3 regions of the Nocardiopsis sp. KDC1DS13DA1 genome follow, and region 2 is predicted to be linked to each of the others. Evidence: riboswitches for the same ligand, from Rfam matches in the RefSeq annotation. Region 2 holds a riboswitch; each other region holds the start of a gene.
The links. A riboswitch is a leader RNA that binds a small molecule or an ion and turns the genes downstream of it on or off. The one in region 2 is predicted to bind cobalamin.
Positions count from the first base shown of each region.

Region 1 (10,577 bases), on a different contig from region 2:
AGCCCGACGATCCGATCCGCGGGGACGGCACCTCCCGCGCGTCCGGGGACGACCCCTTCACCGACTTCTGGGCGCCGGACCCGCGTGCGTGGACGTGGCACGACGTACTGGCCGACCTCCTGCCCCGCTCCGCCGGGTCCGGCCCCGTCGCCCGCCCCGCCCGCGCCGCGGCTGGCGCCCTGAGCGTCGCCCTGACCGCCCTCCTGGTGGCCGTGCCCCAGAGCGCGGGCGCGACCGTCGCGCCGCGCGAGCCGGAGGACATGGACAGCCTGCGCTCCCGCGCCGAGGCGCTCACCGAGGAGTTCCAGGGTGAGCTGCGGGACATGGAGGCGGTCATGGAGGAGGCCGAGGACGCCGAGGCCCGCGCCGAGACCTCGCGCGAGGAGGTGGAGGCCGCCCAGTCGGAGGTGCGGTCGCTGGCCGTGGCCACCTACACCGCCAACGGGATCGACCCCTCGATGTCGCTGTTCGTCGACTCCGACCCGGAGGAGATCATCGACCGCGCGGTGCTCATCGACTACCTGTCCTCCACCCACGAGGACCTGATCGGCCAGCTGGAGCAGGCGCTGGAGCGCGACGAGGCCGCGCAGGCCACCGCGCAGGAGGAGTTGGAGCAGGTCGAGGAGGACCTGGACGAACTGGAGGACCGCCGGCGCGAGGTGCAGCGCATGATCGCCGACCACCCCAACCAGCCGATGGAGCCGCCGGACAACATCACCCCCCGTACGCGACAGATGCGCGAAGAGGTCCTCGCCCGCTTCGGCGAGGGGCGGGACGTCGGCGGCTACGGCTGTTACCGAGCGAGCGGCGGGTGGGTGGTCGGCGAACACCCCAAGGGCCGGGCCTGCGACTTCATGGTCGACGGCAACGGCCAGATGCCCTCGGAGAACCAGGTCCAGCGCGGGTACGAGATCGCCGAGTGGGCGAAGGAGAACGCCGAGGACTTCGGGATCATGTACATCATCTACCGCCAGGAGATCTGGGACATCCGGCGCGGCAACGAGGGCTGGCGCCCCATGTCCGACCGCGGCAGTGTGACCGAGAACCACTTCGACCACGTGCACATCTCGATGTTCTGAGGCGTGCTGGAACGGGTCGGGGTGCCACGTGTGCCCCCCGCCCGGCCGTGGATCCGGCACGGCCGCCGGAGGGCCGTGAGCCGCGCCGGCGTCCGGAGGAGGATCCACCGGCCCGTCCGGAACGGCGCGACGGGATGCACCGAACGCGGGCGGGACCGGTACCGTCACCACGGGGCCGCGGGCCGACGGCCCGGGTGCGCGATTCCATGAGCGCCGGGAGCGGCACACCCTCGCCCCACACCTGGCGGGCCCGCGGGGGTGGCGCGACCCGGGTGACCGGGGCGCCCGACACCGCGTCGCGTTCCGGTGGCCGGAACCGGCCACCCGCACGCAGGGAACGCCCGATCCCACGTGAGCGACACGAATCGGTGACGATTCACCCACCTGTCCGGTATCCCGCCTGCCACCCGGGTACCCACCGCAGCTAGGATGCAACACGTCCCGGCCCTGGCCTGCGGGGACGACCGTGCCACATCCGACCCCGGAGCACGGCCCGGCACCAGGGGCCTCCTCACGACACCGGGGATCCTCCGTTCCGCGCCATCCGTCCTCGCCCACGGGTCGGCACGATCGGGCGGCTCACCCCCGCGGTTCCACGGTCACCGCCCCACACTTTCGGCGGCCCGGGACCGCGGCGGACCCGCGAACCCAGCGGCGCTCTCGGGCGCCACCGACACAGCACACCACCGGGCGAGGGGAGCCATGAGCGAAAACGGACCTTACAACCAGCCACCCCAGAACCCCTACGGTGGCGGGGAACACGGGGCCCAGCCGCCCTACGGCCAGCCCCAGCCTCCTCAGGGCGGGCCCTACGGCGACCCCGGTACCGGTGGCCAGCCCGGCTTCGGCCCCGGTTACCCCGGTGGCGAGCAGCCGATGTACGGGGGCGCCCAGCCGCCCTACGGCCCCGGTGGGCCGGGTGGGCCGGGTGGGCCGGGCTTCGTTCCGCCCCAGCCCCCCAAGAGCGGCGGCAAGGCCGGCCTGTGGGTGGTCATCGTGGGCGGCGTCGTGATCGTCGTCCTGGTGATCGCGGTACTGGTCACGGTCATGACCAACGGCTCCCCCACACCCCCTCCGAACACCGATCCGTCCGAGGCCGCCGGGGAGAGCACCGACCCGACCGGTGGGCCCGCCCCCGACCCGAACGCCGGGCCGGCCGGTGAACCGCCCTACGGGGTTCCCACCGAGCCGTGCGCGGCCTTCACCGAGCAGGTGCACGCCGACTTCCTGCTCACCGAGGAGGGCGAGAAGTCCGTCCAGGACGCCACCTCCCGGTGCTCCAGCACGCTGGCCGAGGCCCCGGAGGGCAACAACTCCGAGGACTACGCCTCCCTGCGCCTGACCTACTCGGTGCCGTTCTCGGCCTCCGACTCCGTCGAGCAGGCCACCGAGGACTTCGGCTCGGCCGTGGAGGACGTCACCGGAGCGACCGACTACTCGCTCTACATCGCGGACGGCGTCGAGGACAACCGCGAGGTCGACCTCGGCGACCAGGCGCAGTACGTCGTCACCCGCTACGACTACGTGGGTGACGAGGTTCCCCAGGCCGTCCTGCTGATCCGTTCCGCCAACCTCAACATCCGGATCGAGTACCAGGTCAGCCCGTCGTTCCTCTCCGAGGGAGACACCGAGGACCTGGTGCTGCCGGACAACACCGAGGACATCATGCTCAACGTCGGCGCCGAGGCGCTCGCCCTCGTGGGCAGCTGATCCCGTCCCGGACACGGCAGGGGGCCGCGGCGACCGGCCGCGGCCCCCTGTCCTCTGTGCGCTCGTCACCTCGCGTCGGGGCTCGGTGCGTGGAGAACCGGGTTCTTCGTCCTCGCTTCCGCCCGGCTCGTTCCTCGCCGGCGGCTCGGCTCCTCCCGCAGAACCCGGTACGCCCCTCACTGCCCGTGCGGCCTCACAAGCGCGCTAGGGCAGGTCGGCGCGCACCCGCGCGGCCGCCTCGACCATGTTGCGCAGGGCCTGTTCGGTCTCGGCGTACCCGCGCGTCTTCAGGCCGCAGTCCGGGTTGACCCACAGGCCGCCCGCGTCGATGTGCGCGACCGCCAGGCGCAGCGACTCCTCGATCTCCTCCACGGAGGGCACCCGCGGCGAGTGGATGTCGTACACACCCGGGCCGATCCCCCGCTTGTAACCGCGGCGGCCGAGGTCCTCCACCAGCTCCATCCGCGAACGCGCCGCCTCGACGCTGGTGACGTCGGCGTCGAGCGCCTCGATCCCACCGACGATCAGGCCGAACTCGGAGTAGCACATGTGCGTGTGGATGGTCGTGGTCGGCGCGACCCCGGAGGTGGCCAGTCGGAACGAGCCCACGGCCCAGTCCAGGTAGGCCCCCCGCAGCTCCTCACGCAGCGGCAGCAGCTCCCGCAGCGCCGCCTCGTCCACCTGGATGTGGCGGATGCCCGCACGCTCCAGGTCGGCGATCTCGTCCCGCAGGGCGAGTGCGACCTGTCGGGCGGTGTCGCCCAGCGGCTGGTCGGTGCGCACGAACGACCAGGCGAGCATGGTCACCGGGCCGGTCAGCATGCCCTTGACCGGTTTCCGGGTGCGTGACTGGGCGTAGGTGATCCACCCGACCGTCATCGGCTCGGGACGCGAGACGTCCCCGTACAGGATCGGGGGACGCACACAGCGCGAACCGTAGGACTGCACCCACCCGTTCTCCGTGGTGGCGTAGCCCCGCAGCTGCTCGGCGAAGTACTGCACCATGTCGTTGCGCTCGGGCTCACCGTGGACGAGCACGTCCAGACCGATCTCCTCCTGGAGCGCGATCACACGGTCGATCTCCTCGCGGAGGATCCGGTGGTAGTCCTCCTCTCCCAGATCGCCCCTGCGGTGGGCGGCGCGCGCCCGCCGCAGCTCGGCGGTCTGGGGGAAGGAACCGATCGTGGTCGTGGTCAACGGCGTGTCCGTGGCGGAGCCCCGGTCCTGCGGGCGCTCGGAGGCCTCCGGGCCGAGCGCGTCGAGGCGGGCGCGCACCCGGGCGTCGGTGAAGGCCGGGTCGGCGCCGTCCGTCCCCTCGGCCGCGTACTCGGCACCGGTTCCCTCGGACAGGACGCGGCCCAGCAGCGCGACCTCCTCGGCCTTCTGCTTGGCGAAGGCCAGGGCCGCGCGCAGCTCGGGGTCGAGGGAGGTCTCGGAGTCCAGGTCGATCGGCACGTGCAGCAGCGAGCAGGAGGTGCTCACGGTCAGCTCGTCGGCGAGGGCGAGCAGGGTACCGAGCGTGGCCGCGGCGGAGGGGATGTCGGTCCGCCAGACGTTGCGGCCCCCGACGACACCGGCGACGAGGCGCGTCGAACCCAGGCCGGAGACCCTGACCAGGTCGTCGACGCCCTCGGCGTCGGTCACCAGGTCCAGACCCACCGCCTCGACCGGGGACTCCTTGAGCACGCGCAGCGCGGCGGCGCCGATGGAGCCGAAGTAGGTCGAGACCAGCAGGGAGGGACGGTCGGTGAGGCCGCCCAGACGCTGGTAGACGCGCTCCAGACGGTCGACGGCGGCGCGGCCCTCGTCGGTGGCCAGGATCGGTTCGTCCAGCTGCACCTCGGTGGCCCCGGCAGCCCTGAGGTCGGCCAGGAGGCGGCCGTAGGCGTCCAGGAGCTGGTCGAGCAGATCGATCGGCGCCCACCCCTCGGGGGCGTCGTCGGCTGCCTTGGCCAGCAGGAGGAAGGTCAGCGGCCCGACCAGGACCGGGCGGGTGTGGTAGCCCGCCGCCGCGGCCTCGCGGAACTCGGCGACCGGCTTGTCACCGACGAGGCGGGGACGGGTGCTCGGGGAGAGTTCGGGGACGAGGTAGTGGTAGTTGGTGTCGAACCACTTGGTCATCTCCAGCGGCGGCGCGCCCTGCTCGCCCCGGGCGAGCGCGAAGTAGCGGCGCATCTCCTCGTCGCGGTCCTCCGCGGCCGCCGGGGAGGCGAACCTGGAGGGCACCAGGTCGAAGAGGACCGCCGTGTCGAGCATGTGGTCGTAGTGGGAGAACGTGTTGGAGGGCAGGTCGTCGACGCCCGCCTCGCGCAGTTGGGCGTAGACGCCCTCGCGCAGGTCGGCGGCGACGGCGTCCAGTTCCCGGGCGCTCGTGCGGCCCTTCCAGTAGGACTCGCTGGCGCGCTTGAGTTCACGGTGCGGGCCGATCCTCGGATAGCCGTGCACGGTGGAGCGCACAGCCGACGTCCCGGCCGGTGGCGTGGTCATGAAGCTTCTCTCCCTCGTCGAAAGCCAGGTTCCGGCCACGAGGGCATGAGGAGGGTACGGCTACGCGGAGTACGCGCCCGGGGCGCGTACCCGTCCGTCACCGCCCTCGGCCCTCCCTCGGGGCACGGGACCACCGACGGCACGGGTGCGCCGCCGGGTGGAGGCAGGTCTTCGGACTCGTGGGCACCGTCGGTGCGCGCACCGACGACCTACTGGCCGCCGCTTCCCAGATTCCGACCGAACCGACCGGATTACCAGTGCTTCTGGCGACTGTCGTTCCCACATACCGCTGCGGGGCAGTCCCGGATTCCCACCGGGTTCCCTCTCGCGACGCGAACCACACTCCGAACCGGTGACACCCGGCCCGGAAGTGGAGCGCGTACCTTCCACGCCTGCAAGTATAGGGAGGCCCCCCTCGCGCCCCTGCACCCGGCGTGCGAACCCCATTCCCGCGCGCCACCCCCACCGCGAACCCCAGCCTCGTGGCGCGCGTCATACCCGACATAAGCGTTACGTGGGGTCGGCCCTCCCCCGCCGTCCCCGCGAACGTTCGTCTGACGATGAACGTGGAGAACCCCTGGTGAAGAAGCAGTCCCCACGGACCCTCGCAACCCGACGCCCCCTCGTCACGGTTGCGGTCGCGATGGCGGTGCTGGCTGGGCTGGTGTTGCTCGTCACCCAATCCGGCGTACTGCCCGGCCCCGACCCCGCGGAGAACGCCGCGCACGGGTCGGAGGAGAGCACCGCACCTCCCGCGACCGGAGAACCCGACCGGCTGACGGTGGTCGATCCCGCCGACGTGGTCGACGTGACGGAGGAGACGCTGCCCTACGACGGCGGCGTCTCCGCGGACGTGACCTATCCCGCCCTGCCCGACGCCGAACCGCTGAGCGACTTCCTCTCCCGCACCCTCGACACCGACGTGGCCGCCTTCGAGGCGGCCAACCCCGGTGCGGCGGCCTACACCGCGGAGTGGGGCCTGACCGCGGCCAACGACGACACGGTCGGCGTGCGCATGACCAGCACCGAAACCGACTCCGAGGGCTCCCGTGAGTGCCACAGCACCTACTGGTACGAGGCCGACACCGGCCTGACGCACGGGTCCAACGAGCTGATCGCGGGACAGGACGAGCTGGAGCGGCTCAACGCGCTGGTCAGGGAGGGGAGCCCGGACACCGTCGACGGTCCGTCCGTCCTCCCCGTCGCGGCGCTCTACGACTCGGTGGGCTTCAACCCCGACGGCGACCTGGTCGTGGAGTTCGACACCGGACAGGTCGCCGCCGTCGACGAGGGCCCCGTGCACGTGGTCGTCGGCCGGGAGGAGGCCGAGCCGCTCCTCTCGGACCTGGGTGTGCGAGCGCGTGACGCCGCGACCGTCGGTGTGGAGGCCTTCTCCGTGTCGGGCCCGCCCGAGGCGGACAAGGACGGGACCACCGGGGAGCGGCCGGGGCTGGTCTCCCCCGTCGACGACGCGGTGGACTGCTCCGACCCCGACACCCGGTGCGTGGCCCTGACCTACGACGACGGCCCCGGCGGACGCACCCCCGAACTGCTGGACACGCTGGCCGAGTACGACGCCCGCGCCACCTTCTTCGTGACCGGCGTCCCGGTCCTGGAGCACCCCCGGACGGTGCGGCGCGCCTACGCCGAGGGGCACGAGATCGCCAACCACACCCTGAACCACCCGGACCTGTCCGCGATGGGGCAGGGGGCGGTCCGGGCCGAACTGGAGACGGTCCAGGCCCAGGTGTACCGCGAGACCGGCTACACCATGGACCTGATGCGCCCGCCCTACGGCGCCACCGACGAGGGCGTCGACTCCGTGACCGAGGACATGGGGCTCGCCCAGATCCTGTGGAGCGTGGACACCAACGACTGGAGGGACCGGAACGCCTCCGTGGTCTCCGGCCGCGCGCTGGGCGGGGCGTCGGACGGCGCGATCATCCTCATGCACGACATCCACGACACCACCGTCGACGCCTCCCACGGCATCATCCGCGAACTCGACGCACGGGGTTACACGATGGTGACCGTCTCCCAGTTGCTCGGGACCACGACCCCCGGATCGGCCTACCACGACGGCCACCCCGAGGAGGAGGCCCCCGAGGACGGGACCGACGCCCGGGAGACCGACGGAGAACAGCAGGACGGGCCGGTCGGGGACTGACGCTCCCGCCGCCGGACGCGCCCGGGGCGATGGCCACATGTGGCCATCGCCCCGGGCGCGTGGTCCAGGTCACCTATCTTGCTCCCGTCAGCCGCCAACCGTACGGCAGGGGTGAGGAAGTCCGGTGGAGCCGTCGATCCGAGCGCGTCAACAGCAGAGCGTCCACCCTCCGGGCACCGCGGGGGACGGCCTGCGCCGGTCCGGCGCCGCGGCCGTCGCGCTGGCGCTGACCGCCACCGCGTGCGGAACGGCCACCGTGGACGCGGATTCCGCCGACCGGATCACCATGGTGCTGGACGAACCCGGGGGGACGGTCACCGAGTGGACCGGTGACGCCGCCGACTACGGCGGCCATCCCCACATCCCCGGGGGCCTGGACATCACCGTCGCCTACCCGGAGTTCGAGGGTGCCCCGGAGTTCGCCGACGGGCTCGCCGCACTCGTGGACCGGGAGGTGCTCGACTTCCGGGGGGCCAGCCGGGACCCGGTGTCCCTGACCGTCGGCTGGGAGGTCACCGCCGCCGGTGACGGCGTACTGGGTGTGCGCCTGACCCGCACCGAGGAGGACCTGCACGGGCTGCGGCAGGGCTACGAGACGTACTGGTACGACTCCGCGACCGGGCTGACCCGCTACTCCTCGGAGCTGCTCGCCGGGCAGGAGGCGCTCGCGGAGCTGAACGGGATCGTCCGCGCGGACCTGGCCGACCGCCCCGACGTCGACACCGGGAGCCTCTTCCCGATCCGGGCCAGCTACGACTCCCTCGGCTTCAACGCCGACGGCGACCTGGTCGTGGAGTTCGACGACGGGCACCTCTCCCCGATCCGCGAGGGCCATCCGCCGGACTCCTCCCCCGGCCGCGTCGCCGTGGTGGTCGACTCCGCCGAGGCCGGGCCCCTCCTGTCCGACCTGGGCGAGCGCGCCCGCGCGGCCTCGCTGCGGGAGGAGCCGGACTACGCCGTGCCCGAGGCGGGCCCGACCCCCGACCCCCGGCCCGCCGTGCCCGGGGAGGTCCCCGCCGGGGACGAGGACGTCGACTGCCACGAGGAGGGGGTCCGGTGTGTCGCGCTGACCTTCGACGACGGCCCGGCCGAGACCACCGCGCCGCTGCTCGACCTGCTCGCGGAGGAGGGGGTGAGGGCGACCTTCTTCCTCAACGCCGACCCGGCGCTGACCCGTCCCGCCGACTACCGGCGCGCCTACGCCGAGGGGCACGAGATCGCCAGCCACAACGACCAGCACGAGCACATGCCGGACATGCCCGTGGCCGACCTGCCCGGGCAGGTGGCGGCGGTGAGCGCGATCGTCAGCAGGCACACCGGACACACGGTGCGGCTGTTCCGACCGCCCTTCGGCGACAGCTCGCCGGAGGTCCTCGGCGAGATCGGCGACCAGGGGATGGCCCAGGTCCTGTGGAACCTGGACAGCGAGGACTGGCAGGGCCTCGCACCGAACGAGATCACGGACCACGTGGTGGAGGCGGCGGGGCGGGGCCCGGCTGAGCGGGACTCGGTGGTACTGCTGCACGACACCCTGCCGCCGACCGTGGCCGCGGTCCCGGAGATCGTCGAGCGGCTGCGCGCGGACGGTTTCGTGTTCGCGACGGTCACGCAGGTGATCGGCGACCCGGAGCCCGGGGAGTCCTACCCGGTCGGCGCCCGGGTGCCCGGGACGGGGGGCGAGGCCCCGGGGTCCTGAGCCGCCCGGGAGGGACCGGGGGACTTGCCGCCCGGAGAGGTCAGGAGGCGGTTTCGACGTCCTCGCCCACCACGGACAGTCCCGGTGGCGGGGCGTCGGCTCCCACGGCGTCACCGACCGAGGCGTACCCGGCCTCGCGGACGAGCCGGGCCAGGCCCCGGTGGACGCGGCGCGGCCACAGCGGACCGCCGTAGATCAGGCCGGTGTAGCCCTGGACCAGGGTGGCACCGGAGCGGATGCGCGCCCAGGCGTCCTCGGCGGTCTCGATGCCGCCGACGGCCACCAGGGTGACGCGGTCGCCCACGCGGGACCGCAGTCGGCGCAGCACCTCCAGCGAGCGGTCCTTGAGCGGGGCGCCGGAGAGTCCGCCGGCACCGGCCGCGGCGACCTCCTCGTCGGAGGCGGCGAGCCCCTCGCGGGAGATGGTGGTGTTGGTGGCGATGATGCCGTCCAGCCCCTCGGCCAGGGCGAGGTCGGCGACCGCGTCGACGTCCTCGTCGGCGAGGTCGGGGGCGATCTTCACCAGCAGCGGCAGGTGCGGGTACCCGGCCTCGACCAGGGCCGCGCGCACGGCCGCCAGCAGCGGACGCAACTGTTCGACGCCCTGGAGGTTGCGCAGCCCCGGGGTGTTCGGCGAACTGACGTTGACCACCATGTAGTCGGCGTACGGGGCCAGGCGACGGGCGCTGGTCGCGTAGTCGGCCGGTGCGTCCTCCTCCGGCGTCACCTTGGTCTTGCCGATGTTGACGCCCAGGACCGGACGTCCGGCGGACCGCTGGTGGTGCAGGCGCTCGGCGACCAGGGCCGAGCCCTCGTTGTTGAAGCCCATCCGGTTGACGATGGCGCGGTCCCCGACCAGGCGGAACAGGCGCGGCTTCGGGTTGCCGGGCTGGGGCTGGGCGGTGACCGTGCCGATCTCGACGAACCCGAAGCCGAGCGCGGCCAGGCCGTGCGGGCTCTCCGCGTTCTTGTCGAACCCGGCGGCCATGCCCAGCGGGCCGGGGAACTCCCGGCCCAGGGCGTGCACGGTCAGTTCGGGCTCGCGCGGGCCCAGGACCCGGCCCATGGCCGCGGCGACTCCGGGGACGGCGGCCGCGCCGCGCAGCGCGGCGAAGCTCAGCTGGTGGGCCTTCTCCGCGTCCATGTGACGCAGGACCGAGCTGAAGAGCACTTGGTAGAACACGGTCATCCGTTTCCGTCGCCCTCGCGCTCTGCGAGGAAGCGTTCGAGTTCCGCGCCGAGTTCGTCGGCGGTGGGCAGTCCGCCCTCGTCGTCGGCGAGCGGGAGCGTGGGCCGCTCCTCGCTGTCGACCCGTGAGGACATGATGTCGTCGTACTGCCGTTCCAGGTTGGCCACGACACGCTGGACGTCCTCGGAGGCCGCCACCTGTTCGGCGATGTCGACGTCGGTGCTTCCGGCCACGTCCTCCAACCCGCTC
Region 1 is NZ_JBVMUY010000030.1:128,699-139,275, reverse strand. It holds gene ACTVAJ_RS19995 (coiled-coil domain-containing protein) at 1-1,079, shown strand, start outside; gene ACTVAJ_RS19990 (DUF3558 domain-containing protein) at 1,782-2,789, shown strand; gene metE (5-methyltetrahydropteroyltriglutamate--homocysteine S-methyltransferase) at 2,994-5,276, opposite strand; cobalamin riboswitch at 5,422-5,633, opposite strand; gene ACTVAJ_RS19980 (polysaccharide deacetylase family protein) at 5,920-7,443, shown strand; gene ACTVAJ_RS19975 (polysaccharide deacetylase family protein) at 7,568-9,139, shown strand; gene ACTVAJ_RS19970 (quinone-dependent dihydroorotate dehydrogenase) at 9,180-10,328, opposite strand; gene ACTVAJ_RS19965 (proteasome assembly chaperone family protein) at 10,325-10,577, opposite strand, start outside.
Region 1: it holds a riboswitch for cobalamin, as region 2 does, so the genes downstream of both, metE (5-methyltetrahydropteroyltriglutamate--homocysteine S-methyltransferase) here and ACTVAJ_RS22135 (energy-coupling factor ABC transporter permease) in region 2, are expected to answer to the same signal.

Region 2 (9,113 bases):
TTCACGTCCGTGTCGGCGGACGGTCCGGCCGGCGGCGCCGTCCCGGGGGCGTGCGAGCGCACGGTCGAACCTCCCGCCGCGTCCCGCGCGGACTCCGTCGCCGACCTCGGCGGGCGGTGCGGATCACCTGCCCGGCCCTCCGGTCCCCGTGATCCGGCCGCGCGGGACGGGACGGGGAGCGCTCACCGGTCCGGATCCCCGAGGATGCGGGCCAGGTCCTCGGGGGCGACCGGGTCGGCTGCGCCGTCGGGCAGCAGCCCGTGCGCGCGCAGGGCGCGCCCCACCAGCGGCCCCCAGGCGGGACGCAGCCGGGCCCGGGCCAGCAGGGCGGTGTCGCCCAGCACCTCCCCGGCCGGACCCGCCGCCAGTACCGTCCGGTCCAGGACCAGTGCCCGGTCCGCCCAGCCGTGCACCAGGTCCACGTCGTGCGTGGACACCACCAGCGTGGTGCCCCGTGCCCGCAGGGCGTCCAGGGTGGACACCAGCTCCACCACCCCCTCCGGGTCCAGGCCCGCCGTGGGCTCGTCCAGGATCAGCACGTCGGGGCGCATCGCCATCGCCCCCGCCAGCACCACCCGCTTGCGCTGACCGTAGGAGAGCAGGTGGGTGGGGCGGTCGGCGAGCCCGGTGATGCCGAGCGCGGCCAACGCCCAGTCCACCCGTTCGCGGACCCGGTCGGCGGGCAGGTCGAGGTTGAGGGGACCGAACGAGACGTCCTGGCCGACGGTGGCGGAGAACAACTGGTCGTCGGGGTCCTGGAAGACCATCTGCACCCGGCGGCGCAACCGGTCGCGTCCGCGCCGACCGCGCGGCAGCGGTTCACCGTCCAGCAGCACCGATCCCCGGGTGGGGGCCAGGCTGCCCGCCAGCAGGCGCAGCAGGGTGGTCTTGCCGCCGCCGTTGGGGCCCAGCACCGCCAACAGCCCGCCGGGGTGGATCCGCACGTCCACCCCGGACACCGCGGAACCGGTGTCCTCGTAGTCGTAGTGCAGCCCCCGTCCGGCCAGGACGGGCGTGCCGTCGTGGCCCAAGGGCGCGGGATCGGCCGCCGCGGCGGCACGGGGGTCGGGCCCCGGAGGTCGGGCGCGCATGCGTGTCTCCTGGAGATCGTCGGCGGGTCCGCTGCTCACAGCAGGACCGCGTGGGCGAGGGAGAGGGCGGCCACCAGCAGCGGCGGAGCTGCGGCCGCGGCCAGTTCCACCGGCCGGACCCGCTGTTGGGCGACCTGGACGGTGAGCCGCCCCGTGTACCCGCGGCAGGCCAGCCCCTCCTGGAGCCGCCGCGCCCGGTCGAGGGAGCGGACGAGGAGCACCCCGCCCAGCGCCCCCGCCGAGCGGACCCCGACCCGCCGGGAGTGGTAGCCGAGCCGCCCCGCCTGACCGGACGCGACCCGCTGGGCGGTCTGGAGCAGCACCATCAGCATCTGGTAGGTCAGGGCGACCACCTCGACCAGGGCGGTCGGCAGCCGGGTCCGGGCCAGTCGGGCGAGCAGGTCGGCCACGGGGGTGGTCAGCACGAACAGGAGCTGGGTGCCGACCGCGGCGGACGCGCGCGCCATGACCTCGGCGGCCCGGGCCGCCCCGCCCTCGGCCCAGCCCAGCGTCTCCGGACCGCCCACCGTGACCAGGAGGGGAGCCGCACTGGTGGCGACGAACAGTAGCGGCGCGGCCGCCACGCGTGCCAGCAGTCCCGGGGGGACACGGGCGGCGAACGCCGCCGCCAGGGTGGCCGCCACCACCAGCGCGGCGCCCGGCCACGGCGGCAGCAGCAGGGCGCACCCCAGCAGCCCGCCGCAGAGGACCGCCTTGACGGCGGGGTGGTACCGCCGCCACCGGCTCCGGTAGGCGGCGGTGTCGATCGGTGTCACGGGGGGGTCAGCCGTCGGAGGCGTCGGCGCCCGGCTCCGGGGATCCGGTTCCGGTTCCGACGGCGGCGGGCCCTTCCTGGGGCCGGAGCCGGGACCGTGTGCGGGCCACTCCGAGGGCGTAGCCGACGATTCCGGCGCCGATCGCCGCCTGGAGGGCGAACAGCCCGGACTCGACCTCCCCCGAGGGCAGCTCGACCACGGGCGACAGCCACGGCTCGTACTCGGGGTTCAGTTCGTTCACCAGGCTCTCGGCCTCACCGTCGGCTCCGGCGAACGGCTCCTCCAGGTGGTCGGCGGCCCCCGTCAGCAACGGCAGCACCGCCACCACGGCCACGGCGCCCAGCAGCAGCCAGGTCACCCACGCGCGGGGCTTGTTCGGGTCGCTCATTCGGTGGTCCCCTTCTCCCGGTCCTCGGCGGTGGCGGCGGGAGCGGCCGTGCTCCGCTCCCCTGACGGGGACTCGGCCCGTGCCGCTGACGGGGGCGCGGCGGACGCGCGCAGGACCCCGAGCCGGACCAGGTCGCCGCGGCTCACCGAGGTGAGGATCCGGACCACCGCCACGGTGACCAGGCCCTCGATGACCGCGATCGGGATCTGGGTGAGGGAGAAGATCGTCGCGTACTTGACGAACGCGCCCAGGATCCCGCTCTCCGGATCCGGGTGCGCCAGGGCCAGCTGGAGACTGGTGACGGTGTAGGTGCCCAGGCTGGCCGAGAACGCCGCCGCGAACACCGACACCGAGACCGACAGTCCCTCGGACAGCCGGGCGGTGGCCGAACGCAGGAGCCGGAACGCTCCGTAGGCCACCCACGGCCCGACCACCGCGAGCGAGAAGGCGTTGGCTCCGAGGGTGGACAGCCCGCCGTGCGCGAGCAGCAGGGCCTGGAAGAGCAGGGTGACGGTGCCCAGGACCGCCATGACCGGCGGTCGGAAGAGCACCGATCCCAGGCCGACCCCCACGGGATGGGAGCTGGTCCCGGTCGCCGAGGGGATCTTCAGTGCCGAGAGGACGAAGCAGAAGGCGCCGGAGGCGCCCAGCAGCAGCTTGGCGTCGGGGTTGGCGCGGACCTCGCGGGTGAGTGAGCGGACGCCGTGGACGATGAACGGTGTCGCGGCCGCCGTCCAGGCGGCGGCGTGCAGCGGGGGCAGCAGGCCTTCGGGTATATGCATATGTGGGGGACCAATCTCCAGCACCTCGTGGGCGGTCATCAGCGCCGTGGCCGGTCTCCTGGCTGCCGGGTCACCGCCCCCGCGTCCGCCTTCCCAGGTCGGCACCGGTGAGGTGCTGACCCAGTGGCGTGTGGCCGCGCCGCCGGACGGATCCGGTCGCACGCGGGACGCGAGGGCTTCCCGTACACAGTGGCGAGGGCCGCGCCGGATTCGCACCGGACTTCCCGAACACCACGGCCCCCTGAACGTATGCCCGGACCCGGGGTTTGGCAATAAGGGCGGGGGCGCCGGACCCGCCCGGAACCACGCGCGACGGGCGCGTTCCACGGCTCCGGACCCCCGCTGAACTGGTGGTGAGTCGCCGCGCGACATCCGCCGTCGGTACTAGGCTGTGTGTCGACAGGCGACCGTCCCTCCCCGGCGCGACCGCCCTGGGGCCCCGCGCCGGCGCTGGGGTCGGCCCCGGCACTCGTTCCCTGAGAGGGGGAGCGGTTCAGGTGCGGTGGAGTGCCACCCCGGAGGACCTGGTCCGCGCGGTGCGGGCGACGGGTGTGCGCGACGAACGCGTGCTCGCCGCGTTCGCCAAAGTTCCGCGCGCCCGGTTCGTCCCGGCCGCCCAGCGGGAGCAGGCCTACCAGGACCGTCCCCTGCCCATCGGGCACGGACAGGTCACCACGCAGCCGTCCCTGTCGGCCGCGATGATCGAGGCCCTGGGGCTGACCGGGGACGAGAGTGTGCTGGAGGTCGGGACGGGCTCCGGCTTCCAGACCGCCCTGCTGGCCCGGCTGGCGGCGCGGGTGGTGAGCGTCGACCTGTGGCCCGGGATGGTCGGGCGCGTCCGGACCCGGCTCGACGGCCTGGGTGTGGCCAACGTCGCCCTGTTCGTGGGCGACGGGACGCTGGGGATGCCCGACGAGGCGCCCTTCGACGCCGTCCTGGTCTCGGCCGCCCACCCCCGGGTCCCCCCGCCGCTCGTCGACCAGCTGGCGGTGGGAGGGCGTCTGGTGCAGCCGATCGGCACCGGCGGGGACGAGGACGTGGTGCTGTTCGAGCGCACCGGCCGGGGGCTGGAGCGCCGCGCCTCGGTGATCCGTGCCCGGTTCGTCCGCCTGCACGGCGAGCACGGCTACCCGCTCCCGGAGGGGTGGGAGGACGGCTGACCCCCTCCGCCGCCGCCGGGGTGCAGGGCCCCGGACCGGTCTTCCGGAGCGGGCGGGGTACCCTCGTCGGGCCAGTGAATCTCCACCCCGTGGAACAGGGAACCCGGTGAGAGTCCGGGACTGACGCGCAGCGGTGAGGGTGACGGGCGGGCACGTTCCGGGGAGGCGCTTCCCGGGACAGCCACTGGAGCACAGCTCCGGGAAGGCGCTCCGCTCCGGCCGACCCCGAGTCCGAAGACCTGCTGGCACTGGCGGTGAAGGGCCGCCAGGTCATCCGCGGACCCCGCGCATGGGTCCCCGACCCGAAGGACACACGCATCCCCGATGGACTCCCCGTCCCCCTCCCTCCGTACCCGGCGTGACCGCTGCCCCGGCGCGCTGCGCCCCTGGCCGGCGGACGACGGTCTGCTGGTCCGGCTCCGCCTGGTCGGCGGCCGGCTTCCCGTCCGTTCGCTGTCGGCCCTGGCCGAGGCGGCCGAAGAGTACGGTGACGGCCGGATCCACGTCACCGGCCGGGCCAACGTGCAGCTGCGCGCCCTGCCCGGGTGTGACGGGCGGCTGGCCCCCGAGGCGCTCCGGGCCCTGGAGGGGACCGGCCTGCTGCCCTCGCGCACGCACGAACTGGTCCGCAACATCATGGTCTCCCCGCGCACGGGCCCCTCGGGGGCGGTGGCGGACGGCCGGGCCGACCTGCGTCCCCTCGCCGCCGCGCTGGACGCACTGCTGTGCGCCGACCCCCGCCGCGCCGCCCTTCCCGGACGCTTCCTGTTCGTCCTGGACGACGGCCGCGGCGACCTGCTGGAGCGCTCCTGCGACCTGGGGCTGGTCGCCCTCGACGGGCACGTCGCCCAACTGAGGGTCGGGGAGGGCTGGGGGCCGCTGACCCCGCTCGACGGGGCCGCCGACGTACTCGTCCGGTGGGCCGACGCGTTCCTGGCGCGGCGCGGCGACGGCCCCACCGCGGCCTGGCACGTCGCCGAGCTCCCGTCGCCGCTGACCGACCCGGTCACGCCGGACCCCCGGCTGCCGGACCCCGCACCGCCGCTGCCGTACGGCCCGCTGGCCGGGGGCGGGCGGCACGTCCCCGTCCCCGGGGCGGGCCTGGACCGCTCCGCCGTCGCGGCACTCGCCGGGGAGGCGGCCGCCGCGAAGTCCGACGCACTCGTCGTCACGCCCTGGCGCGGCGTCCTCATCCCGGGAGGGGAACAGTGACCGCACCGAGCCGGCCGAACCGGCACTACGCCTACGTCGACGACGGACCCGCGATCTACGCCGACTCCTTCGCCGTCATCCGGCGGGAGGCCCGGCTCGACCACCTGCCCGCCAACGCCGAACGGCTCGCCGTGCGGATGATCCACGGCACCGGCCAGGTCGACCTCGCCGACGACCTGGTGGTCCACCCCGACCTGGTCCCGGCGGCGCGCTCCGCCCTCCGGGCCGGTGCGCCGATCCTGTGCGACGCGACCATGGTGGCCGCCGGCGTGACCGCGAGCCGCCTGCCGTGCGACAACGAGGTGCTGTGCCTGCTCGGCGACGAGCGCGTCCCCTCCCTCGCCCGGGAGTGGGGCACCACCCGTACCGCGGCCGCGGTGTCCCTGTGGGAGCCGCTGCTCGACGGCGCCGTGGTCGCCGTCGGCAACGCGCCCACCGCCCTGTTCCACCTGCTGGAGATGCTGGTCGACGGCGCCCCGCGCCCTGCCGCGATCGTCGGCTGCCCGGTCGGCTTCGTCGGCGCGGCCGAGTCCAAGCAGGCGCTGGCGGAGTTCGCGGACCGGCACGGCGTCGACATCCCCTACGTGACCACCCGCGGTCGCCGCGGAGGCTCCGCGATGACCTCCTCGGCCCTGAACGCACTCGCCAAGGAGGAGGAGAGGTGACCGGTCGTTTCCACGGCGTCGGGGTCGGTCCCGGGGACCCCGAGCTGATCACCCTCAAGGCGGCCAGGCTCATCGCCGGAGCCGACGTGGTCGCCTACCACGCCGGGGTCGGCAAGGAGTCCAACGCCCGCCGCATCGCCCGGGACCTGATCCCGGACACGGCGGTCGAGGAACAGCTCACCTACCCGGTGACCACCGGCGCGACCGACCACCCGGGCGGTTACGCCGGGGCGCTGGCCGACTTCTACGAGGCCTCCGCCGCGCGGTTGGCCGCCCACCTGGACGCGGGCCGCGACGTCGTCCTGCTGTCCGAGGGCGACCCGCTGTTCTACGGGTCGTTCATGTACATGCACGACCGGCTGTCCGAGCGGTACGCGACCGAGGTCGTGCCCGGGGTCCCGGCGTTCGCCGCCGCCGCGTCCGCCCCGCTGGCCCGGCAGACGGACGTGCTCACCGTGCTGCCCGGCACCCTGCCCGAACCGGAGCTGGCCCGGCGTCTGGCCGACACCGACGCGGCCGTGATCATGAAACTGGGCCGGACCTTCCCCGCCATCCGACGCGCCCTGGCGGCGGCCGGGCGGCTGGAGCACGCGGTCTACGTCGAGCGCGCCTCGATGGAGGGGGAGCGGCGGCTGCCGGTCGCGGAGGTCGACCCGGCGACGGTGCCCTACTTCTCGCTGGTCCTGGTCACGGGGGACAGCCGCAACGGCAGGCGGTCGCGCGGCGGCGGCGCGGGGACGGGCCCGGAGGCCGAGCCCACGGGACCGGCGGCCGAACTCCTGGTCGTGGGCCTGGGCCCGGGACCCGACCACTGGCTGACCGCCGAGGCGTCCGCGGCGCTGGCCGAGGTGGACCACGTCGTGGGCTACGGCCCCTACGTCGACCGGGTGCCGCAGCGCCCCGGACTCACCCGGCACTCCTCCGGCAACACCGTCGAGCTCGACCGCGCGCGTCTCGCCCTCGACCTGGCCAGGCGCGGCGAACGCGTCGCCGTGGTCTCCGGCGGGGACGCCGGTGTCTTCGGCATGGCCACCGCCGTGTTCGAGGCGGCCGAGGAACCGGGCCTGCGCGACGTGCCCGTCCGGGTGCTGCCGGGGGTCAGCGCCGTCCAGGCGGTCGCCGCCCGGGCGGGCGCGCCGATCGGCGGGGACTTCGCGGTGATGAGCCTCTCGGACCGCCTCAAGCCGTGGGAGGTGATCGAGCGGCGGCTGCGCGCCGTCGCCGAGGCCGACCTGGCGCTGGCGGTGTACAACCCGGCGTCCCGGTCCCGGACCGAGCAGGTGGCGACCGCCCGCCGGATCCTGCTGGAGCACCGCGGGCCCGACACCGTGGTCGTCGTCGGCCGGAGTGTCGGCCGGGACGGCGAGTCCCTGACCGTGACCACCCTGGGCGCCCTCGACCCGGCCGCCGTGGACATGCGCTGCCTGCTCATCGTCGGCGCGTCCGGAACACGTGTCTCCGGGGCGGGCCGCGTCTGGACCCCCAGGTGGGTGCGGCCGTGACCGTGCACTTCGTGGGGGCGGGGCCCGGAGCCGCCGACCTGCTGACCGTCCGCGCCACGCGGATGCTCGCCGGGGCCGACACGGTGCTCTACCCCGGCACGTACCTGGACCCGCAGGTCCTCGCCCACTGCGCGCCCGGCGCCGAGCTGGTCGACACCCAGGGCCTGGACCTGGACCGCATCACCGACCACCTGGTCACCGCGCACGCGGCGGGCCGGGACGTCGTGCGGCTCACCTCCGGCGACCCCTCGCTCTACTCGGCGCTGGCCGAACAGACCCGGCGGCTCGACGCGCGCGGGGTCCCCTGGGACGTCACGCCCGGGGTGCCCGCCTACGCCGCGGCCTCGGCGCTGGCGGGACGGGAGCTGACCGTGCCGCTGGTGGCCCAGTCGGTGGTGCTGACCCGGACCCGGGCCCGTTCGACCGCCATGCCGGAGACGGAGTCACTGGCCGCGTTCGCCCGAACCCGGGCCACGCTGGTGCTGCACCTGGCGATCAGGCGGGTGCGGGAGCTGATGGCCGAGATCGAGCCGTCCTACGGGGCCGACTGCCCGGTCGTGGTCGTCCACCGGGCCAGCCAGCCGGGCGAGTCGGTGCTGCGCGGCACGGTCGCCACCATCGCGGACGCGGTGGAGGAGGCCGGGTTCCGGCAGGCGGCGGTGATTCTCGTGGGGCGGGCGCTCGATCCCCGGACCGGCGGCGAGTCCTTCCTCTACGATCCGGCCCGCCCCCGGGTCAGCGACCGAGGACCAGGGACCACTGGGTGACCGTGCGGGCGGGCGTCCAGCCGGTGAACGCGCCGATGGGCGCGGCGGCCTCGACCGCGATCCGGGTCAGCTCCCCTCCGCGGCTGCGGTAGGCGTCCGCGAGCAGCCGCTCGGTCTCCAGCGTCACACCGTGCACCACGATCCGGCCGCCCGGCCGCAGCGCCCCCAGGCAGGTTTCGAGCACGCCCGGCCGGGTCGCGCCGCCGCCGACGAACACCGCGTCGGGCGCGGCGAGCCCGGCCAGGGCCTCCGGCGCCCGGCCGGTGACCACGTGCAGGCCGGGGACGCCGAGGCGGCCGGCGTTCCGGCCGATCCGCGCGGCGCGTTCGGCGTTGGCCTCCACCGCCGTGGCGGCGCAGGTGGGGTGGGCGCGCATCCACTCGACGCCGACCGACCCCGCGCCCGCGCCCACGTCCCACAGGTGCTGGCCCGGCGCGGGTGCCAGCCGGGCCAGCGCCGAGGCGCGCAGGTCCCTCTTGGTCAGCTGCCCGTCGTGCTCGAAGGCGTCGTCGGGCAGGCCCGCGAACAGGCCGTACCCGGGCGGGCCGACGAGCTCCAGGGCGAGTACGTGCAGCGCGGGCGCCGACCCGGGAGGGTGCGTCAGCCAGTCGCGCGCGGTGGTCTCCAGGCGGGACTCGGTGTCCGCGCCCAGGTCGCCCAGCACCGTCATGCGGGTGCCGCCGTACCCGGTGCCGACCAGCAGGGCGGCGACCGCGTCGGGCGTATCCGCGTCCGAGGAGAGCAGCAGGACACGGTGGCCCGGGGCCAGT
Region 2 is NZ_JBVMUY010000033.1:125,313-134,425, reverse strand. It holds gene ACTVAJ_RS22150 (energy-coupling factor ABC transporter ATP-binding protein) at 183-1,091, opposite strand; gene cbiQ (cobalt ECF transporter T component CbiQ) at 1,127-1,867, opposite strand; gene ACTVAJ_RS22140 (energy-coupling factor ABC transporter substrate-binding protein) at 1,875-2,255, opposite strand; gene ACTVAJ_RS22135 (energy-coupling factor ABC transporter permease) at 2,252-3,037, opposite strand; cobalamin riboswitch at 3,069-3,288, opposite strand; gene ACTVAJ_RS22130 (protein-L-isoaspartate(D-aspartate) O-methyltransferase) at 3,535-4,197, shown strand; cobalamin riboswitch at 4,254-4,458, shown strand; gene ACTVAJ_RS22125 (nitrite reductase) at 4,522-5,409, shown strand; gene ACTVAJ_RS22120 (precorrin-8X methylmutase) at 5,406-6,074, shown strand; gene ACTVAJ_RS22115 (precorrin-2 C(20)-methyltransferase) at 6,071-7,576, shown strand; gene cobM (precorrin-4 C(11)-methyltransferase) at 7,561-8,343, shown strand; gene cbiE (precorrin-6y C5,15-methyltransferase (decarboxylating) subunit CbiE) at 8,312-9,113, opposite strand, start outside.

Region 3 (10,577 bases), on a different contig from region 2:
GGCTCTGGACGCGCCGGTTCCGACTCGGCCCGCTGGAGTGGGTCTGGCGCAGTCTCACCCACCTCCGGCCGATGCCGATGCGGTAGGGCGCCGACGGGGCTCCTCACACGGCCACCGCGCCGTCGGGCGTCCGTCGGCGGTGGTGGCGGGCGAGGACGGGGGCTCCTCGTCCTCGGGGCGTTCGCACCCGGGCCGAGGCGGAGCACAGGCCCGGGAGGGCACCGCTCAGCCGCCCGCCACCGAGGGCAGGAGCCGGACGTCGGCCCCGTCGGGGACCGGCGCCTCCAGGCCGCCGATGCCCCGGCACTCGTCCCCGTCGACGAACACGTTCACGTACCGGCGGAGCGCGCCCCGCTCGTCGCGGATCCGCCGGTCCAGACCCGGGTGCCGGTCGGCCAGGGCGTCCAGCACTCCCCGCAACCCGGTGCCGTCGGCGACCACGACCGGGACGTGGGCGGCGCCCTCCGCGTCGGCCCGCAGCAGACCCGGCAGGTGGACGGTCACGCGCATCTCACACCTCCACGGCGCGCACGCACAGGACGTCGGGCAGGTGGGCGGCCACCTGGTGCCAGCGGTCCCCGTCGTCCGTGGCGGCGTAGACGTCGCCCGTCCGGGTGCCGAAGTAGAACCCCGGTACGTCCGCGCCGTCCGTGCAGGCCGCGTCGCGCAGGACGATCCCGAAGTAGGGGCCCTGCGGCAGGCCCTCGGTGAACGGACGCCAGCCGTCGCCGCCGTCGTCCGTCCGGTAGACGCCCAGGCGGTTGCCGGGCGGCAGGTGCACCTCCTGGCTGAGCACCGGGAAGGTGAGCGCGGTGTCCGGCCGACCCGGGTGCGCGACCACGGCGAACCCGAAGTTGGAGGGCAGGCCCCCCTCGATGGACGTCCACCCCTGCCCGGCGGGGTCGGCGCTGCGGTAGACCCCGTGGTGGTTCTGGAGGTAGAGGACCCCGTCCGGCGCGGCCGCGACCTTGTGCACGCACTGGCCGAACTCGGGTTCCTCGTCCGGGAGGAACACGGCCGAGACGCCCTTGTTGGCGGGTGCCCAGGTCGCCCCGGCGTCGCGGGTCTGGTAGACGCCGCCGGTGGACATGGCGACGGTCATCGCCTCCGGGGAGCGCCCGCCGGAGCCCAGCAGTCCCGGCAGGATGGTGTGGATCGCGCCACCGCCCGCGCCGGGGAACCAGTCCGTGCGGTGGGGGTGGTCCCAGAGGGGGCGCACCAGTGTGAAACTCAGCCCTCCGTCCGTCGACCGGAAGAGGGCGTGCGGCTCGACCCCCGCGTACACCGTGTCGGGCTCGGAGCCGAAGGCGAACTGCCAGACGCGGGTGAACGAGGCGTCGGTGTCCTCGGGGAAGGCGATGGGGGCGGTGTCCGGTTCGTGCCACGACGCTCCGTTGTCGTCGCTGTACCAGACACTCGGGCCGAAGTGCGAGCTCTCGGCCCCGGCGAGGATGCGGCCGGAGCGGGGGTCGACCCCGACGGCGTACACCGAGCTCATACTCGCGTAGTCGGCCGAGTCGAGCCGGTGGGGGCCGGTCACCTCCCAGGTCCGCCGATCCTCGCTCCCCGCGGTGAAGAGCCCCTTGCGCGTGCCGATGACCAGGAGGTACGCCATAACCAACTCCAGGGTGTGAGCCAGGTCTCCCACTGTGGCACAGGGTGGTGTCATTCGGCGGGAGGCCGTGCGAACTGTCGCACACCACTACGGTTAGGAGACTTAACCATTATGTTGGGCGTAGAATTTCGGTCGCCTGGCAGAATGGCCTGTCAGCTGGTGGCATAACCTTCGTGAGTGGGGAACCACATTCCACGTCGGCGTCGGCCGGCGTCCGGAAGGCGGTTGTCATCCGGCGCCGGTTCTGCAATAAAATTCCGGGCCAACCGGAACATGCGCGTGGGGCCCCCGGTCGAGCCCGACGCCCGTGTCCGCAACCAGATCGGCCGAACGACTTCCCGCTACCCCGGTGCCCACGAAGCGTTTCGGGACCAGAGTCCTTATGGTCCCGCGTCTCACGGAGAGCCGGGTTCCCACTCGATAGGGTCGCCTCATGCACCACCCCCCGGACACCCTCCACGCCCGTAAACGGCGCAAGGCCCGCGCGTTGATCGTGTCGGCAGCCTTCCAGCTCTTCGCCGAGCGCGGATTCGACAACGTCACCGTCGCTGAGATCGCCGAACGTGCTGAGGTGGGGCGTACCACCTTCTTCCGGTACTTCGGGGACAAACAACAGGTCCTGTTCGCCGACGACGCGGACGAGGCCGACCGTGCGTGCGCCCACGTGCGGGAGAAGGCGTCCACGCCGGTGGGGGACGATCTCGGCGCCGCGGTCGCGCTCCTGCGCGAGGCGGGTGCCCGGCCGCACGCCGGTCTGTCGTCCGACCACGCCGCGGTGCTGATGCGGCTGCTGCGCGAGAGCGGGGAGCTCAGGTCCCGCTACCTCCTGGTGCGGCAGTGCCGGGCCGACAAGCTGGCGAACGCGCTCGTGGAGACCGGCACGACGGAGGTCGTCGCCGTCCTGGCCGCGCACGTCGCGATGGCCTGCGAGCTCACCGCGATGCGCCTCTCGGGGGCGCCGGAGGCCGTCCCCGCCCACCTGGACGAGGCCCACGAGCTCCTCGCCGGACTGGACCGGTAGCACTTCCGGGTGGGGGTGCGCAGGCGCGTGCCCGGCCGTGTTCCCGCCGTCCCGGGCCGTCGGGGTCCGGTCCCATCCGCACCACCGTCCACTCGTGTGGCCCGGGTCACACTCATGGGGCTCTGGATTTACTTGGACGTCCAACTATATGGTGGGCGTCACAGAGCCGCGGTGCAGGGAAGCCGGTGAGAGTCCAGCACGGTCCCGCCACTGTGTCCGGGAAGTGCTCTCCCAGGTGATGCCACTGGCGTCAGCCGGGAAGGCGGGGAGAGCGCGCTGATCCGGGAGTCAGGATACCGGCCGCGGCTGTCGACAACCGTGTGATCCACGAGGATGGAGCGAGCACGCATGGCACCGGTACGTGCCCACGCGACCCGGTCCGGGCACGGAACACCGCCCGGGCCCGCGATCGGGCACGACCGCTGAACCCGGCGACCCGACACCACGGGCCGCCCGGCCGGCCGCGCACCATCGCGGCCCCGTTCCCCGTGCCCCCGTGCCCCGCTCCACCTCCAGACGAGAGCTGGTGCGCCATGGTCAGTGAGAACCACGAACCCAACGAGCCCCGCGAACTCACGCACTTCGTACATGGAAAGCACGTCCCCGGGCGGTCGGGTGCCTTCGGCGACGTCCACGACCCCAACAACGGCACCGTCCAGGCCCGCGTCCCCCTCGCGGACCGGGCCGAGACCGAGGCCGTCATCGCCGACGCCGAGGCCGCCCAGGCCGAGTGGGCCGCCTGGAACCCCCAGCGCCGCGCCCGCGTCCTCCTGCGCTTCCTCCAACTGGTCGAGGGCGAGCGCGAGACCCTCGCCCGGCTCCTGTCCGCCGAGCACGGCAAGACCGTCCCCGACGCGCACGGCGACATCCAGCGAGGACTGGAGGTGGTCGAGTTCGCCGCCGGGATCCCGCACCTGATCAAGGGCGAGTTCACCGACAACGCCGGGACCGGGATCGACGTCCACTCCCTCCGCCAGCCGCTGGGCGTCGTCGCGGGCATCACCCCGTTCAACTTCCCCGCGATGATCCCGCTCTGGAAGGCCGCCCCCTCCCTCGCCTGCGGCAACGCGTTCATCCTCAAGCCCTCCGAGCGCGACCCCTCCGTCCCGCTCCGCCTCGCCGAACTCTTCCTGGAGGCGGGGCTGCCGCCGGGTGTGCTCAACGTCGTCAACGGCGGCAAGGAGACCGTCGACACCCTGCTCACCGACCCCCGCGTGGCCGCAGTCGGGTTCGTCGGCTCCACCCCCATCGCCGAGTACGTCTACACGACCGCGACCGCGCACGGTAAGCGGGCCCAGTGCTTCGGCGGGGCCAAGAACCACATGATCGTCATGCCCGACGCCGACCTCGACCAGGTCGTGGACGCCCTGCTCGGCGCCGGTTACGGATCCGCGGGCGAGCGCTGCATGGCCGTGTCCGTGGCCGTCCCGGTCGGACAGGAGACCGCCGACGCGCTGGTCGCCCGACTCACCGAGCGCATCGGGACGCTCCGGGTCGGTCCCTCGCACGACCCCGACGCCGACTTCGGACCGCTCGTCACGCGCGAGGCCCTGGAGCGGGTCGAGAACTACGTGGACCTCGGTGTCGAGGAGGGCGCGGAACTGGTCGTGGACGGGCGCGGGCACACCGTCCCCGGGTACGAGGACGGGTTCTTCACCGGCCCCAGCCTCTTCGACCGGGTGACCACCGACATGCGGATCTACCGCGAGGAGATCTTCGGCCCCGTGCTCTCCGTCGTGCGCGCGGACACCTACGAGGAGGCCCTGCGCCTGCCCAGCGAGCACGAGTACGGCAACGGCGTCGCGATCTTCACCCGTGACGGCGACACCGCCCGCGACTTCTCCCAGCGCGTCAACACCGGCATGGTCGGCGTCAACGTGCCCATCCCGGTCCCCGTCGCCTACCACACGTTCGGCGGCTGGAAGCGGTCCGGGTTCGGCGACCTCAACCAGCACGGCCCCGACTCGATCCGCTTCCACACGCGGACCAAGACCGTCACCTCCCGCTGGCCCTCCGGGGCCAAGGAGGGCGCCAGCTTCACGATCCCGGTCATGCGCTAGGCGGCCGCAGTTGAACACACTCACCGAGGACCAGCTCATCCTGGCCGAGACCGCCCGCGACTTCGCCCGCGAGCACCTCGCGCCGCACGCCGTCGAGTGGGACCAGGCCAAGCACTTCCCCGTGGACGTGCTCCGCAAGGCCGCCGAACTCGGCCTGGGCGGCGTGTACGTCGGCGAGGGCTCCGGGGGCTCCGGCCTGACCCGCCTCGACGGCGCCATCGTCTTCGAGGCCCTGGCCACCGGCTGCCCGTCCATCGCCGGGTACCTGTCCATCCACAACATGGTCGCCTGGATGGTCGACCGCTACGGCTCCGACGAGCAGCGGGCCCGCTGGCTGCCCGACCTCTGCTCCGCCCAGACCCTGGGCAGCTACTGCCTCACCGAACCCGGCGCCGGCTCCGACGCCGCCGCGCTCGGCACGCGCGCCGAGCGCGACGGCGACCACTACGTCATCACCGGCACCAAGCAGTTCATCTCCGGCGCGGGCGCCTCGGAGGTGTACCTGGTCATGGCCCGGACCGGGGACACCGGGTCCTCCGGCGTGTCCGCGTTCGTCGTCCACCGCGACGACCCGGGACTGTCCTTCGGCGCCAACGAGACCAAGATGGGCTGGAACGCCCAGCCCACCCGCCAGGTGATCCTGGACGGCGTCCGCGTCCCCGCCGACCGCCGTCTGGGGGAGGAGGGCGACGGGTTCCGGATCGCGATGCACGGCCTCAACGGCGGCCGGCTCGGGATCGCCGCCTGCTCGCTCGGCGGGGGCCGGGCCGCCCTGGAGGCCAGCACCGCCTACCTGGCCGACCGGGAGGCGTTCGGATCACCGCTGATCAACGCCCAGGCGCTGCGGTTCCGGCTCGCCGAGATGGCCACGGAGCTGGAGGCCGCCCGCTCCCTGCTGTGGCGGGCCGCCGCCGCCCTGGACGCGGGAGACCCCGAGGCGCAGCAGCTGTGCGCCATGGCCAAGCGGTTCGCCACCGAAGCCGGGTACACCGTCGCCGACGAGGCCCTCCAGCTGCACGGGGGGTACGGGTACCTGACCGAGTACGGGATTGAGAAGATCGTCCGCGACCTGCGGGTGCACCGAATCCTGGAAGGAACCAACGAGATCATGAGCCTGATCATCGCTCGCGGACTCACCGGGGCCGCCTGATGTCCCAGACACCCGGACCCGCCGCCACGTCCACCGGAGCCGCACCGCCCACCCCGCCCGACGCCGAGGTTCTGGCGCGCGTCGAGGGCGGGCTCGGCCGACTCACCCTGAACCGGCCCCGCGCGATCAACGCCCTCAACCACGCCATGGTGCGGGACGCCGAGGCCGCCCTCACCGCGTGGGAGGGCGACGACACCGTGGCCGCCGTGCTCATCGACGGGGCGGGGGAGCGCGGCCTGTGCGCGGGCGGCGACATCCGCTCCATCCAGGCCAGCGCCAGGGCGGACGGCCGCGAGGCCGCCGCCTTCTGGCGCGACGAGTACCTGCTCAACGCCCACATCGCCCGGTTCACCAAGCCCTACGTCGCCTTCATGGACGGCGTCGTCATGGGCGGCGGGGTGGGGGTGTCCGCGCACGGGAGCGTCCGCGTGGTCACCGAGCGCTCCACCGTCGGCATGCCCGAGGCCACCATCGGGTTCGTGCCCGACGTCGGCGGTACCTTCCTCCTGTCCAGGGCCCCCGGGGAGACCGGTACGCACCTGGCCCTGACCGCCGGCTCGGTCGGCGCCGGGGACGCCGTGTACACCGGGTTCGCCGACCACTTCGTCCCGTCCGAGCGGCTGGCCGACCTGGCCGACGCGCTCACCAAGGCCGCCTCCGCCGGGGACGTCGCCGACGCCGTCGGCCGGTTCGCCGAGACCGCCCCGGCCGGTGACCTGGCCGGTTCCCGGCACTGGATCGACGCCTGCTACTCCGCCGACACCGCCGAGGAGATCGTCGACCGGCTGCGCTCCCACGGTGACAAGGACGCCGCGCGCGCCGCCGACGTCATCGAGAGCAAGTCGCCCACCTCGGTGAAGGTCGCCCTCGCGGCGCTGCGCCGGGCCCGGGAACTGCCCACGCTGGAGGCGGTCCTGGAACAGGAGTACCGGGTCTCGTGCGCCCTGCTGTCCTCACCCGACCTGGTCGAGGGCGTGCGTGCGCAGGTGATCGACAAGGACCGGAACCCGACGTGGACGCCGGACCGGCTGGCGGAGGTGTCCGACAGCCACGTGGCGCGGTTCTTCACGGCCGCGCCGGACGGACCACTGGGACTCATCGACGAGGGGAGCCGCGCATGACCGCCGTCGCGTTCGTCGGACTGGGCAACATGGGTGGGCCGATGGCCGCCAACCTCGTGACCGCCGGGCACACGGTCACCGGGTTCGACCTGGTGCCCGAGGCCCTCGCCAAGGCCGCCGAGGCGGGCGTCCGCGTCGCCGACAGCGCGGTGGACGCGGTCGCCAAGGCCGACGTGGTCGTCACGATGCTGCCGAGCGGCCGACACCTGCTCGCCGCCTACCTGGGCGCCGACGGGGACGCGGGGCTGCTGGCCGCCGCCCGCCCCGGGACGCTCTTCGTCGACTGCTCGACCGTGGACGTGGCCGACGCCCGCGCCGCCAACGCCGAGGCCGTCGCCGCCGGTCACCGCGCCGTGGACGCCCCGGTCTCGGGCGGGGTCGTGGGCGCGACCGCCGCGACGCTCACCTTCATGGTGGGGGCGGAGGGCGCCGACTTCACCGACGTGGAGTCACTGCTGTCGGCGATGGGCCGCAAGGTGGTCCACTGCGGCGGGCCCGGCGGCGGGCAGGCCGCGAAGATCTGCAACAACATGGTGCTGGGCGCGTCGATGATCGCGGTCAGCGAGGCGTTCGTGCTCGGCGAGCGGCTGGGGCTCACCCACCAGGCGCTGTACGACGTGGTCTCGACCGCGTCCGGCCAGTGCTGGTCGCTGACCACCAACTGCCCGGTGCCGGGGCCGGTCCCGACCAGCCCGGCCAACCGGGACTACCTGCCCGGGTTCGCCGCGTCGCTGATGGCCAAGGACCTGGGCCTGGCGGCCAACGCGCTGCGCGACACGGGGGTGGAGGCCGAGATCGGGCTGCACGCGGCCCGGATCTACTCGGCCTTCGCCGAGGGGCTGGAGACCGAGCGGGACTTCTCCGCGATCGTCAACGCCATCCGCGAGCGCTCCGGTCAGTCGGACGTCGCCGGGGCGGACGGCGGCCCGGAGGGTGCGCCGACCGGCGGTTCCTGACCGGACCGGGGTCCACGAACGCCTCCGCGTGCTCGGCGCGCGGGGGCGTTCCGCCGTGTCGGCGGAGGGGCGAACTTTACGGAACGGTAGACACACGGGGAGTGTCCAAACGGGTGCAACGTCATCTCCCGTGAGAGTGAGCTCCATGACCCCCCTGCTCCCCATGCCCGGAAGCCTCAAGGCGGTCCGGGTCATCCTCGCCGTCAGAGTGGTCCTGGCCGTCCTCGTCTACGGTGTCGCGACGCTGGGACTGGCCGCGGCGTCGGGCGACCGACGTCTCCAGAACGCTCTGGAGGCCGAGGCCGGGATGCCCTACGGAGCCGTCGCACTGTTCATGGCCATCGGAGCAGCGATGGTCGCCTTCGAGGGCTACGTGCTGGTGACCATGGGTCGGGGAGGCGCCAGGACGCAGACGCTCCTGCGCCTGCTGGTCGGGATCGGTCTCGTGAGCGCCGTCCTGAACCTGCTGACGGGGCAGAACGCGGTCCTGGGCATCGTCCTGTTGGTCGTCGTCGTGATCCTCGTCGAGGGTCAGGGCGCCAAGGAGTGGTTCCACACCACGGAGAGCTCCGTCGGCTGACGCCGGGCGCGGCGGCGGGCGGCGACGACGTCGCCCACGCGGCGGCGGGTCACCCGGTCGCCCACCCACCAGGTCCGGTCCCCTTCCGGTAGCCCGCCACTGTTCGGGGTTCCTCTCCCGCGCGGCGCGCACGGCCGCCGCCCGCCCCGGAACGCTCGGGAGACCCGGATCATCCGGGATCGGCCGGGCCGGGGCCGGGCCCGCCGGGGATCACGCCGACCGGCGCCGCCAGTAGGCGACGGTGACCGCGCCCAGGAGGGGACCCCACAACAGGAGCGGCAGATAGGCGGCGTAGAACGCGGCCAACGGCAGGCCGGTCAGCTCCACCGTGGGGGAGTCGCCCGGCAGCGGATCCCCCTGGACGGTGACTCCGAACAGTCCCGTGATCCACACGGCGCTCCACATCACCGTCAGCACGGTCGATCCGAGCGCGGCCGGGATGACGGCGGCGGGAGCGGGCACCCTCCGGCCGCCGATGCCGGGGATCCACCGGGGGAGGGTCTCGCCCCATGCGGCGACCAACCCGACGGCGGTGAAGGCGACCACGACGGAGAAGACCGACAGGAGGACGGTGTACGCCTCCATCGGGATCCACGCGGGAATCTGTCCCCTGCCGTGGGCTCTGCCCGCCTCGGTGAAGCTTCCCAGGCTGCGCCACAGGCCGGAGGGCACGACGGTCAGGACGACGGTGTAGGCGGCGACCGCGGCCCATCGGGGCACGCCGGGGACGGGGGCGAGCAGGTCGCGCCACCGGGATCGGCCGGTCGTGGTGGGCGGGGTGGGATGGTCGGTCGGGCGAACGGCCATGGTGCGGCTCCTCGGGAGGGTGGGGAGGGACGGGCGGGCCCACGCCCAGAGTCCCGGTGGCGGTGGCCCGGTCGCCTCACCCGTGCGGCGGAACCGGCTCCCGCGCGAGGGGGAGCCGGTTCGGCGGCGCGCGCTCAGCCGGATCGGTCGAGGTGGTGGCGGATGAGCCCGGCCAGTTCGTCGAACTCACCCGGTGCCGGTCCCGCCAGGAGGTCACCCTCCGGGAATCGTGGCCGGGGGACGAGGGGGAGCACGTAGGGGCGGACGAGGGCGCCGCCGACCTCGTCGGGGTCCGGCCCGGGTTCCGGGGCGTCGGGCTTCGCCGAGGACGCCGAGGACGCCGGGGTCAGCGCGGGGCGCGCGGGGGCCGGGGCGATCGCGCGGGGTTCGGGCCCGGGGGTTTCGGGAGTGAGCAGGTAGGCCAGGGCCGTCGCGAGCACGGCGGCGGCGAGCTGCCAGAGGCGCGCGGCGAGGGATTCGACGGGTTTGCGGTGCCGCCCGTTAGGGTGGTGCATGGTCATCCTCTTGGGGTTTCAGGTGGTTGATCGCGCCCCGGACCGGTGTTGCACTCACCGGCCGGGGCATCTCTTTTCGGCGGGTGTCCATGGCCCGAGGGCTGCGCTTCCCGCCGTGGTCTGGGGTGTCCTCAGATGTTGGGGTAGCGGTCGGGGTCGATGAGCGCCCACACGGTCAGGGAGTCGCCGGGGCGGCCGGTCCACCACCACTTCTCGGAGAGCGCGGCGACCAGCTGGAGCCCGCGTCCACACGTGTCGAGATCTTCACCCGGCCTGGCCAGGCGGGGGACGGAGATCGGGCGTCCCGCCCGCGGGCCGTCGTCGGTCACGGACAGGACGATGACGTCGCCGGGGAGCGGTTCGACGGAGACCTTCACCCGCCTGTACCGGCCACCCGACGCGGTGTGGGCGGCCGCGTTCGCCACGAGTTCGTTCATGGTGAGGACGACCGGTAGGGCGAGGTCGTCGTCCAGCCGCGACGCCTGGCCGCACCAGGTCCGGATGCGCCCGAGCTGATCGGGCGTGCCGTCGAAGTAGGCGGTGGATTCCCCCAGCCGCCGACCCCGCACGTGTACCGGCAACCCACCCGCCACCCGCCGGTCCTCGTGCTGTCCGCGCCTTGGTCGCGGAATGTCGCATTTATCCATTCAATCCTCCCTGGGGCACAAGTGATCTGATTCGAGCGCCGGTCGGCGTTGTCGGCGCTCGCCCTCCTTCAAGCATGAATGGCGAGATCTAAAACTGCAATAGTG
Region 3 is NZ_JBVMUY010000052.1:98,084-108,660, forward strand. It holds gene ACTVAJ_RS28435 (DUF418 domain-containing protein) at 1-86, shown strand, start outside; gene ACTVAJ_RS28440 (MoaD/ThiS family protein) at 226-510, opposite strand; gene ACTVAJ_RS28445 (WD40/YVTN/BNR-like repeat-containing protein) at 512-1,615, opposite strand; gene ACTVAJ_RS28450 (TetR/AcrR family transcriptional regulator) at 2,049-2,636, shown strand; cobalamin riboswitch at 2,769-2,955, shown strand; gene ACTVAJ_RS28455 (CoA-acylating methylmalonate-semialdehyde dehydrogenase) at 3,170-4,696, shown strand; gene ACTVAJ_RS28460 (acyl-CoA dehydrogenase family protein) at 4,707-5,846, shown strand; gene ACTVAJ_RS28465 (enoyl-CoA hydratase/isomerase family protein) at 5,846-6,967, shown strand; gene mmsB (3-hydroxyisobutyrate dehydrogenase) at 6,964-7,923, shown strand; gene ACTVAJ_RS28475 (hypothetical protein) at 8,069-8,503, shown strand; gene ACTVAJ_RS28480 (hypothetical protein) at 8,714-9,310, opposite strand; gene ACTVAJ_RS28485 (hypothetical protein) at 9,445-9,825, opposite strand; gene ACTVAJ_RS28490 (ATP-binding protein) at 9,957-10,418, opposite strand.
Region 3: it holds a riboswitch for cobalamin, as region 2 does, so the genes downstream of both, ACTVAJ_RS28455 (CoA-acylating methylmalonate-semialdehyde dehydrogenase) here and ACTVAJ_RS22135 (energy-coupling factor ABC transporter permease) in region 2, are expected to answer to the same signal.